One region of the Methylovorus glucosotrophus genome, then DNA from elsewhere that is predicted to be linked to it. Evidence: riboswitches for the same ligand, from Rfam matches in the RefSeq annotation. Region 1 holds a riboswitch; each other region holds the start of a gene.

The links. Region 1 has a riboswitch for cobalamin ahead of FNL37_RS11425 (TonB-dependent receptor domain-containing protein). Riboswitches for the same ligand answer to the same signal wherever they lie in the genome.
Region 2: it holds a riboswitch for cobalamin, as region 1 does, so the genes downstream of both, FNL37_RS04520 (TonB-dependent receptor) here and FNL37_RS11425 (TonB-dependent receptor domain-containing protein) in region 1, are expected to answer to the same signal.
Region 3: it holds a riboswitch for cobalamin, as region 1 does, so the genes downstream of both, FNL37_RS08455 (ribonucleoside-diphosphate reductase subunit alpha) here and FNL37_RS11425 (TonB-dependent receptor domain-containing protein) in region 1, are expected to answer to the same signal.

What each region holds. Positions count from the first base shown of each region.
Region 1 covers NZ_VMSE01000002.1:99,834-103,098, reverse strand. Annotated here, with positions in the region: gene FNL37_RS11440 (DUF2237 family protein) at 1-359, shown strand, start outside; gene FNL37_RS11435 (cell division protein ZapA) at 652-957, opposite strand; gene FNL37_RS11430 (hypothetical protein) at 954-1,184, opposite strand; cobalamin riboswitch at 1,271-1,486, shown strand; gene FNL37_RS11425 (TonB-dependent receptor domain-containing protein) at 1,769-3,265, shown strand, end outside.
Region 2 covers NZ_VMSE01000001.1:960,123-963,387, forward strand. Annotated here, with positions in the region: gene FNL37_RS04520 (TonB-dependent receptor) at 1-1,696, opposite strand, end outside; cobalamin riboswitch at 1,813-2,008, opposite strand; gene FNL37_RS04525 (hypothetical protein) at 2,200-2,688, shown strand; gene FNL37_RS04530 (patatin-like phospholipase family protein) at 2,720-3,265, opposite strand, start outside.
Region 3 covers NZ_VMSE01000001.1:1,809,048-1,812,312, forward strand. Annotated here, with positions in the region: gene FNL37_RS08455 (ribonucleoside-diphosphate reductase subunit alpha) at 1-1,810, opposite strand, end outside; cobalamin riboswitch at 1,955-2,211, opposite strand; gene FNL37_RS08460 (EamA family transporter) at 2,426-3,265, shown strand, end outside.

The DNA.
Region 1 (3,265 bases):
TGGCAAAAAACGTGTTAGGTACCCCGCTGCAATCCTGCAGCACTCAACCATTGACCGGCTTCACCCGTAACGGCTGCTGCGAAACCGGCCCCGAAGACACAGGCAGTCACACTGTCTGCGCGCAAGTCACTGAAGAGTTTCTGGCATTTTCCCAATCCCGGGGAAATGACCTTAGCACGCCACGACCTGAATATGGATTTGAAGGCTTGAAACCTGGTGATCGCTGGTGTTTGTGCGCCGCCCGCTGGCATGAAGCTGCAGAGGCAGGGTTTGCGCCGCCGGTGATCCTGGAAGCCACGCACGAGCGTGCGCTGGAGATTGTGAGTCTGGGGGATTTGAAATACCACGAACTGCGATAACCCAAACCAGCAGGATATCGCCATAAAAAAAGCACGGGGTTCCATTGGAATCACGTGCTTTTTGCAATGTGGGAGTTCCCCGCAAGCATCACCCAGGCCAGCATCCTGAACCAAAAGGTTCAAGTGGTAACAGCGTGGAACACATCAGGTACACCCACATTAGGAGCGCGCTCAACAGTGAATCAACACACCGAAACCGATGCCAAAGACTAGTTCAAGGAATTTATGACCTAAACAATACCGCAGGGAACAAACTGGCGCCATGACAGACATGGCAAAAGAAAATTTTTGATCAGAACAACTTGTTTTGCTCGGCAATCGCCTCGTCAATCTGTTCCTGCATGGACATCATTCTACGCTTCAAATCCCCGATGTCAAAGCCGCCGCTACGGGTAGTTAAAAGCTCATGCGCCATGTTGAGGGCGGCCATCACCGCAATACGCTCAATGCCAATCACCTTGCCGGTATCGCGAATTTCACGCATCTTGCGATCAAGATACGTGACGGCTGAAATCAATCCTTCACGCTCATCATCCGTACAGGAAACCTTGAACTCCCGCCCCATGATGTTGACATCAACTGCACGCACTTCGCTCATAGGCTACCTTCTGGCAATTGGCTTAACAGAGCCTCGATCCGGCTACCAGCCTTGGACATTTGCTCTTTCAAAAGGCGCGATTCATCACGGCTTTGGGCAAGCTCCTGACGCAATTGCAGATTCTCCGAACGCACGGCATGGTAAAGCTGCACCAGCTCACCTACCTTGTCTTCGAGGGCTTTCAGATCGGATTCCATATCGGCACTATAATTGTAAAAAGCTTGCATGGTCAACTGCTAACGAGCATTTTTGAAAGTATTACAACACGTTAAGTTTTAATCTCGCTTTGGTGAAATTTTTTGCATCCCGTATAATCCTATGCACGTTATCTGGTGCCCGATTTGCTGCTCTGCAAACCGGGTGAAACTGGGAAACAGGTGCGTTGACGATTAATCGAGCAACTATTCCTGTGCTGCCCCCGCAACGGTAATTACGTGCGGTTCATTCAACAAGCCACTGTGCACATGCATGGGAAGGCGAATGAACAAAACGTATAAGCCCGGAGACCGGCCCGATAGCTCACAAGCAGGCAATACCGCGGGGTGACGGTTTTCGCAGCGAATCGCAGATAACTTAATTTCATATTGCGCCTTCGTTCCGGATAGATTCAACAGCTTCCCTCACGGTATTCCCTTTTTATTTCTCGCATGCGGGGTCGCATGCACACAAAGGGGTATTCATGAACAAAACCATACTGGCAAGTACGATAGGCTTGCTGTTTACGACGGGCGCATACGCGGAGGCCACCTCCATTTACACCGATGAAGTCGTGGTCACTGCTAGTCGCATCGCAGAATCCCGCGAGAATGTATTGGCAGACGTCAGCGTCATTACCCGCGAAGAAATTGAGCGCGCCGGTCAATCCACTTTGGCAGAACTGCTAAGCACCCAACCCGGGATTCAAATAGAATCCAATGGCGGCCTGGGCGCCACCACCAATATCCACCTGCGCGGCACAGGTTCACAAGCGGTAGTCGTAATGATTGATGGCATGCGAGTCAGCTCAGCGACAACAGGAACCACCACGCTGAGCCAAATTCTGCCTGAGCAAATTGAACGCATTGAAATCCTGCGTGGCCCGGCATCAAGCCTGTATGGAGCAGATGCCATCGGCGGTGTAATACAGATTTTTACCCGACAGGGCAAAGGCGAACCCCGTCTGTCAGCATCTGCAGGTTATGGCAGCAACAACACACAACAGGCATCTGCGGCCTTGAGTGGCTCCGTGGGCGATACTCGCTATGCTGCGAGCGTCGCGTCGCTCACCACAGATGGTATTTCGTCATTCAGGACCCAATCCGGACGAGATCAAGATCACGATGGTTTTCGCAATCTGAGCTTTAATGGCAACATCAGCCACACTCTGGCAGAAGGTCATGAAATTGGTGCTCAGGTATACACATCAAATGGTCACTATGACTTTGACGGTAATGACTTTCCTGCCAATCAGGATTTGCGTCAACAAAGCTTTGCCCTTACCAGCAAAAACAAAATCACCGAATACTGGCAGAGCCAGTTCCGCATAGGCGAAAGCCAGGACGATCTTTACAGCGTCGGCAGTTTCGGCGTCAGCTCGTTGCGCACCAAGCAGCGCCAACACTATTGGCAGAATGACTTGCGCTTGCCATTGGGCACATTAACTCTTGCCTATGACAGACTAGAAGACAAGGTCGATGGGAATGGCAGCTACACCGTCGACAAACGGTTTAATAATGGCTACCTTGCAAGCTATCTGCTTGAGAAAAATGCCCATGCATTCAAGTTTGGCTTACGCCGAGACAATAACTCCCAATTTGGGGAACATACCACCGGGAACATAGGATATGGGTATCGCCTTAATGATTACTGGCGCGTGAATGGAAGCTTTGGTACAGCCTTCCGGGCACCGACCTTTAATGATTTATATCTTCCATTTCAGGATTATGGATTTGGCTATACCTATCAAGGCAACCCCAACCTTAAACCTGAAACATCACGCAATACCGAAGCGGCCGTTGTCTACGATCAAGGACATCACCGTATCAGCTTGACGGCCTACCATAACGAAATTGACAACCTGCTGGTGGGTACAAATGGCACCCTGACAGATTTTCCCAGCAATGTAGGCTCCGCCAAAATTAAAGGCGCCACATTAAGCTATGAGGGCTGGATAGAAAATTATCACCTGCGAGCAAGCGCAGATGTACAAGATCCACGGAATGAAGATACCGGAAAAGTGATTGCCCGTCGGGCACGTCAATATGGCTCTCTCTGGCTGGGGCAGGTATGGGGAAAGTTTGAGATCGGGACAGAAGTAATCGCCAGTGGC
Region 2 (3,265 bases), on a different contig from region 1:
GCAGCAGGGTGGAAAGCTCCACACCGCGTGAAGACTGCTTGCCGCCTTGCACTGTCAGCCGCTGATCGGCAGGGTCGCGTGTCAGGATGTCGTCCTTGGCGATGTGGTACAGCGCCAGCGTCACTTCGCCTTTGCCGTGATCCAGCATGTGCTTGATGCCGACTTCGGCCTGTTTGGCGGTGGTCAGCTTGTAGGCTTTGCTGCCGGGACGCAAGGAGACGATGGACGATACCGGGTCCGAGCCCTGGCTGTATTGCCCATACACGGCCAGGCCAGGAGTAGCGGTGAACACCGTGCCCAGGCGATAGGAAAAGGGCGAGTAATCCTTGTCGAAGGAAGTGCCCTTGATGAAGTTCTGATGATCGACATTGATCCAGTCCTGGCGCAAGCCTGCGGTGAGTTTCAGTCGCTCGGTCAGGTCCAGCGCATCTTCCACAAACAGGGCGTTTTGCAAGGTGCGTGCCTTGAATTCGGGGATGGTCGGGTCCAGCGCGGCATCGGAGTAGTAACCCGGCGCAAAACCCTTGGCCGGCACGGTGTTACTTCCATCCGTGCCATCATAAAAGTTGTCGATATAACGCAGATCCACGCGCGTGGTTTCCCAGCCCATGGCCCAGCGGTTCTTGTGGCCGAAGGCATCGGCTATGCTGGCCAGTTCCAAGCGGTTGCCCAGCTGTTTCAGCTGGTGTTTGATCTCGGTATAGCCCGATCGCGTTACGGTATTGCTGGCACTATCGAGAGCATAGTATTCCAGGTTGCGCCAGTGGCGGCGGCTGTTAAACCAGTAGCTGATGTTGGTGAGTTTCAGGCTATCTGAAATATCCCATTCCACCTTGGCGCGCAGGCGGTCATCGGCAAAATCCATGGCACTGTCTTGCACGTTGTAATTCTGCTTGCGCAGGCTGCTGTCGATGCGGCCATCGCGCAAAGGGATGCCGGTGTAGGTGGTCGGGGAGTCTTTGCTATGATCAAAGGTGAAATCGACGCGCAGACGATCGCTGGGGACCAGTTGCAGGCCGCTCATGAGCTTGCGGCTCTGATGCTCGCCACGGTCCACATAGCCATTGCCGCCGGTGGCGGAGGCATCAATGCGGAATGCGCCTATCTCGCCCACGGCCCCGGTGCCTCCCACGCCAGCGCGGTATTCGCCGCGGGTGCCCCAGCCGGTCAGTGCTTCAAATGAAGCTTCACGGCTCGGCGCCTTGCGTATGCTGTTGATGATGCCACCCACGGTGCCGGTGCCAAACAACACCGAAGCTGGCCCGCGCAACACCTCGATGCGTTCATAGCCCCAGGTGTCGGAGGGAAACGTGATCGTGCTGGCGGCGGTCAAGAGCCGTACGCCATCTTCTGCCTGACCGATGGAATCATTGCCGCTAAAGCCGCGCGCTGAAAAGGCATTGCCCACGCCGAGATTGCTGATGTCGCTGATACCGGTGCTGCGTGATATGGCTTCGCGGATACTGATATCGCCGCGGCGGCGTATGGTGTCGGCATCCACAGCCTCAATGCTGGCGGGCGTTTCAAATGGCGTCAGGCCGAGGCGGCTGCCGGTGGAAAGTGGCTGTTTGAGGCGGGATTCGGGTTTGAGGCTTTGTGCGGATACTTCGACTTCTTCCAGCGGCTGAATATCTTCAGCGTAAGCGGACACGGAAAAAAGCAAGCCGGTCAGGCTCGCCATGGCAGTGCGTTTCATGGGCGTTTCCTAAATGTTCGCATGCGACCCCGCATGCCGATTCATCATGGAAAAACCACAGAGCCTGAGTATGAGATGGCTGATCAGCCTTGCCCAAACACCGCGCCCCGCGGTAGTTCCTTCGTGACTGGCAGGCCGGTCTCCGGGCTCGCGAGGCTTGATGCACCGCCTTCCCAGGCACAAGGCCCAGTGGCGTCGATGGCACATCCATACTCGCTTACCGTTGCGGGGGCAGCACAGGCATTTCACCTGTTTCCCGTTTCACCTTTCCCCTCGAGCGAGAGGGCAGGCACCTGGCAGTGTGCATAGATTATAAAGGGGAAGCTTGAATAAGTATTAAGAAATGTTAAGAGGCACGCGCAGTGGGCCTTTGGCAGGAGAAGGTGACAATTCTGTCACCCCTGGATCGACGGATTTTGCATGGGCTGTATACTTTCTGCATAAGTCTTGATCTGGCTACATGAGGCCTTTCAGCTCGTGAAACTCTCTTAATTATTGTGCGCATGAACCTTCTGTTTATATCCGCGAAGCTTGCCCGGCTGGTGCCGCTATTTGGCGCTGCCGGACTGCTGTTGACGCTATCTGCCTGCGACAAACTGCCCGGCTGGGCGGCTGCCTTGCTGCATACTGAGGTCAAGACCAGCCCACTCTCGGGGCCAGACAAAAACCGGGATGGCATACGCGATGATATTGAGCCGCTGATTGCGCAATCCTCCAGCTTGCCTGAGGTGATTTCGGTCAGAACGACCTATGCGAAATCGCTGCAAAAGATCGTGGAGTTTGATTTTGAGCATGCCCAGATGCTGTCCGTGTTGAAGTCGGAATACTCCCGCAGCCTGGCTTGTGCCATGCTGGTGGACGATGGGTTTATCGACAAGCTGAATAGCGCGACTTTCAACACCCCGCAGCGGATTCAGCAGCAGGATGTGTTTCAGAAGAGCATCAGCGGACAGGCGTTTGATTTTGATTCCCTGTCACGTTTGTGCAGTTAGCCGGGGCATTGCATGGTGATGCTGGCAGCGCTTAGCGCGCCAGCGCCTGATAGATCGTCTCCAGCGTGGCCTTGTTGGCTTTGATCAGTTTTTTGGCTTCCGCTTTCAGGTTTTCAATATTGCCCTTGGTGGCGTTATCCATGTCATCCGAGGCGATGCTCAATTCCGTTTGCAGCCGGTAGTAATGGTCGCCCAGTATCATCTGCATCTGGTAATTGGCGGCATCGGCCACGCCATCAAACATGCAGCTCAACAGCGGTAGCACCCAGCCAGCCTTGCCCCAGTCTTTCGCCTCATCAAAGGTAATCGGCCTGATCAGCTCGCCGGTGCCTAGCGAAACCAGCAGAAACTCGGTTTCATCCGGGAAAATGCGTTTGGCTTCGGCATAAGCCGATACCGAGGGCGAATTGATAAATACGCCACCATCCACCAGGGTTTTCAGCGAGCCTGCTACTTCGATCTGGGTGGGTTCAAAATAGGTAGGCGCGGCCGATGTGGCACGCGCCACGTGTTTGAGCAGCAGCGGTTTGTGTTCATCTTTCCAGCTCTTGAAAAAAATAGGCTCGCGGTTTTGCAG
Region 3 (3,265 bases), on a different contig from region 1:
CGGCCAGCTTGGTCTGGTCCAGCACGTAGCTGTCGCCTTCGGGCTTCAGGTGCGCCATCAGGTTCACCGAGCCCAGGTTGCACACGGCGATTTCCGTTTCGGAGGTATTCAGCGTGATCTCGGTGCAGAGGTTGGAGCTGTGCACCACGCCCACATGCTGCTGCGGCGAACGGATATTGCACGGGTCTTTGAAGGTGATCCATGGGTGTCCGGTTTCAAACAGCATGGAGAGCATCTTGCGCCACAGCTGCACCGCGGGCACGCGCTTGAACAGCTTGATTTCGCCATGGTCGGCGCGGCGCTCGTAGTTGGTATAGGCCGTCTCGAAAGCCTTGCCATACAGATCATGCAGATCCGGCACGTCAGACGGCGAAAACAGCGTCCAATCCGCATTGGCCTGCACGCGCTGCATAAAGAGGTCAGGAATCCAGTTGGCGGTGTTCATGTCGTGCGTGCGGCGGCGGTCGTCGCCAGTGTTCTTGCGCAGGTCCAGAAACTCTTCCAGGTCCAGATGCCAGCTTTCCAGATAGCCACACACCGCGCCCTTGCGCTTGCCGCCCTGATTCACCGCCACGGCGGTATCGTTGACCACTTTCAGGAAAGGAATCACGCCCTGGCTTTTGCCATTGGTGCCCTTGATGCGCGAGCCCAGCGCCCGCACTGGCGTCCAGTCGTTGCCCAGGCCACCGGCAAATTTTTGCAGCAGCGCGTTTTCCTTGATCGCCTGGTAAATGCCATCCAGATCATCGCTCACGGTGGTGAGGTAGCACGACGACAGCTGCGAATGGCGCGTGCCGCTGTTAAACAAGGTTGGCGTGGAGCTCATGAAATCAAAGCTCGACAGCACATGGTAAAACTCGATGGCGCGGCTTTCGCGGTCAATCTCGTTGATCGCCAGGCCCATGGCCACGCGCATGAAAAACACCTGCGGCAGTTCAATGCGGCGCTCTTCAATATGCAAAAAGTAGCGGTCATACAGCGTCTGCAAACCCAGGTAGCCGAACTGCAGATCGCGGTCGGCCACCAGTACGCTGGCAAGGCGGCTGAGATCAAACTGCGCCAGGCGCTCATCCAGCAATTCGGCGGCAATGCCGGTCTTGATGTATTGCGGAAAATATTCGGCATAGCGCTGCGCCATGGCGGTGTGGCTCACGGCTTCGCCCAGCACCTCGGCACGCACCAGGTCCAGCTGCAAACGGGCGGTAACGTAGTTGTAAGCAGGCTCGCGCTCAATCAGGCTGCGGGCGGAGAGAATCAGCGCGCGGCGCACTTCATCAAACGGCATGCCGTCGTACAGGTCGCGCATGGCTTGCTCCACAATCACGGCGGGTTGCACCGCATCGCCCAGATTCACGCAGGCCTCGGTCACCATGCTCAGCAGCAACTGCTGGTCCAGCGGCACGCGCTTGCCATCCTGCAGCACATGCAGGGTGGGCGCAGGCGCTTGCTGGGCGGCGCGCTCGGCCGCACGCTTTTCGCGGTACAGCACATAGGCACGCGCCACGTCATGCTCGCCGGAGCGCATCAGCGCCAGCTCTACCTGATCCTGAATATCTTCAATGTGGATGGAGCCACCGGCTGGCTTGCGGCGCACCAGGGCGGCCACCACGGTATCGGTCAGCGCCTGCACCTCGGTGCGCATATGGCTGGAAATAGTCGAGTGCTCGCCCGCCACCGCCAAAAACGCCTTGGTCAGCGCAATCGAAATCTTGTCGGCGGCAAACGGCACGGCGGCGCCATCACGGCGTATGACTTGCAAACTGGGGAGTGCAGCATTTAAAACCGGCTGCGCGGTATTGATATCATCCATCTACTTGGCTCCTATCAGGAGCGGGAGTCGGCAACCGACGTACGCAGGCGCAATGACATTGCATTGCCGCTGTACATCCACCACCAGGACCAGCAAGGGAGAAGGCGCAAACCTTCCATCTGCCGAGGACACCCCGCCTCAAACGCGTTGAAAAAATCCACGGCAGGTCTCCTGGCTCCCGGCCTTACGCTTGGCGCCTTCCCGAACCCCGGCAGGTTCAGTGGCTTCAGATGCCTTGCGCTACCAGACTGACATGACGTCAGCCCGATGGCTGGTTACAGTTGCGGGGGCAGCCCCGGCGTTGCATATCGGCGAGAAATATTCTGCAGACACACGCACCGGATTCCCTTTTAACTCGCGGTTTGAATCAAACCTTGAGGACCGTAGTGCTGGCAATGTAACACAATAGGGAGTGGTATCGTCAACAGGGAAATACAAAATATGGGAATAACGCCCTATGTACTCTGGGCGGAATCAAGCTATCGCCGCAAGCCAAAACGCCTGATGGCGCAGGCCCGGGCGACAAATATTTCAATCGCATGACATACGACCGCATAATGTCGGTTGTTGCCCTCCCCCCGGCATTTCATCCCCCATAAAAGAAAGTTGTTGTTCGTGGAAATCGCGTTCGTGTTTGGCAGGCTGGTGTTTTCCATACTCGCCAATGTCTATCAGAAAAAACTGTCGCAGCATCCGCTGCACCCCTTCTTCATGGTGGCGACCAGCTATGTGGTGTTGAGCGTGCTGGCGCTGCCGTTTGTGCCTGTGGTGCATGCTGCCAGCCTGCCGCAGGCGTTCTGGATGAATGTCTTGCTGGCGGCCGTGCTCGATGTCGGCGGCTGGATGTTCATGGTGATGTCGCTCGCCAAAACCGATCTGTCGGTGTTTGGGCCGCTGAATGCTTACAAGGTGGTGATTTCCATGCTGCTCGCCATTGTGTTTCTGGGCGAGGTGCCTACCCTGCAGGGCTTTGCAGGCGTGGCGATTATTGTGGTGGGCAGTTTCTTTCTGATGCCTGCCAACGGTCAGCGCGAGGCCAACCGCATGCTGCTGTTGCTGAAGGAGCGCGGCGTGCAGGCGCGTTTTCTGTCCATCCTGCTGTTTTCCATCGGCACGCTGTTCCTGAAAAACGCGGTGACGGATGGCGGGCCGCTGGCCACGCTGGTGTTCTGGTCGCTGCTGGGCTTGCCGCTGGTGATGCTGGCGAATCTGCTGTTCATACCCGCCAGTGTTAAAGAAAGCACCAAAACCTCGCTGTCGCATTTGCCCACGATTGCCAGCATAGGCGTCATGATTTTCATCATGCAGTACTGCACGCTGGTGCTGCTGTCGCACATGCTGGTGGCGTACACGCTGGCGCTGTTTCAGATGAGCATGGTGTTGCAGGTGCTGGTGGGCTATCAGGTGTTCAAGGAAAAAGACATTCTGCGCAAGCTGATCGCTGCTATCGTCATG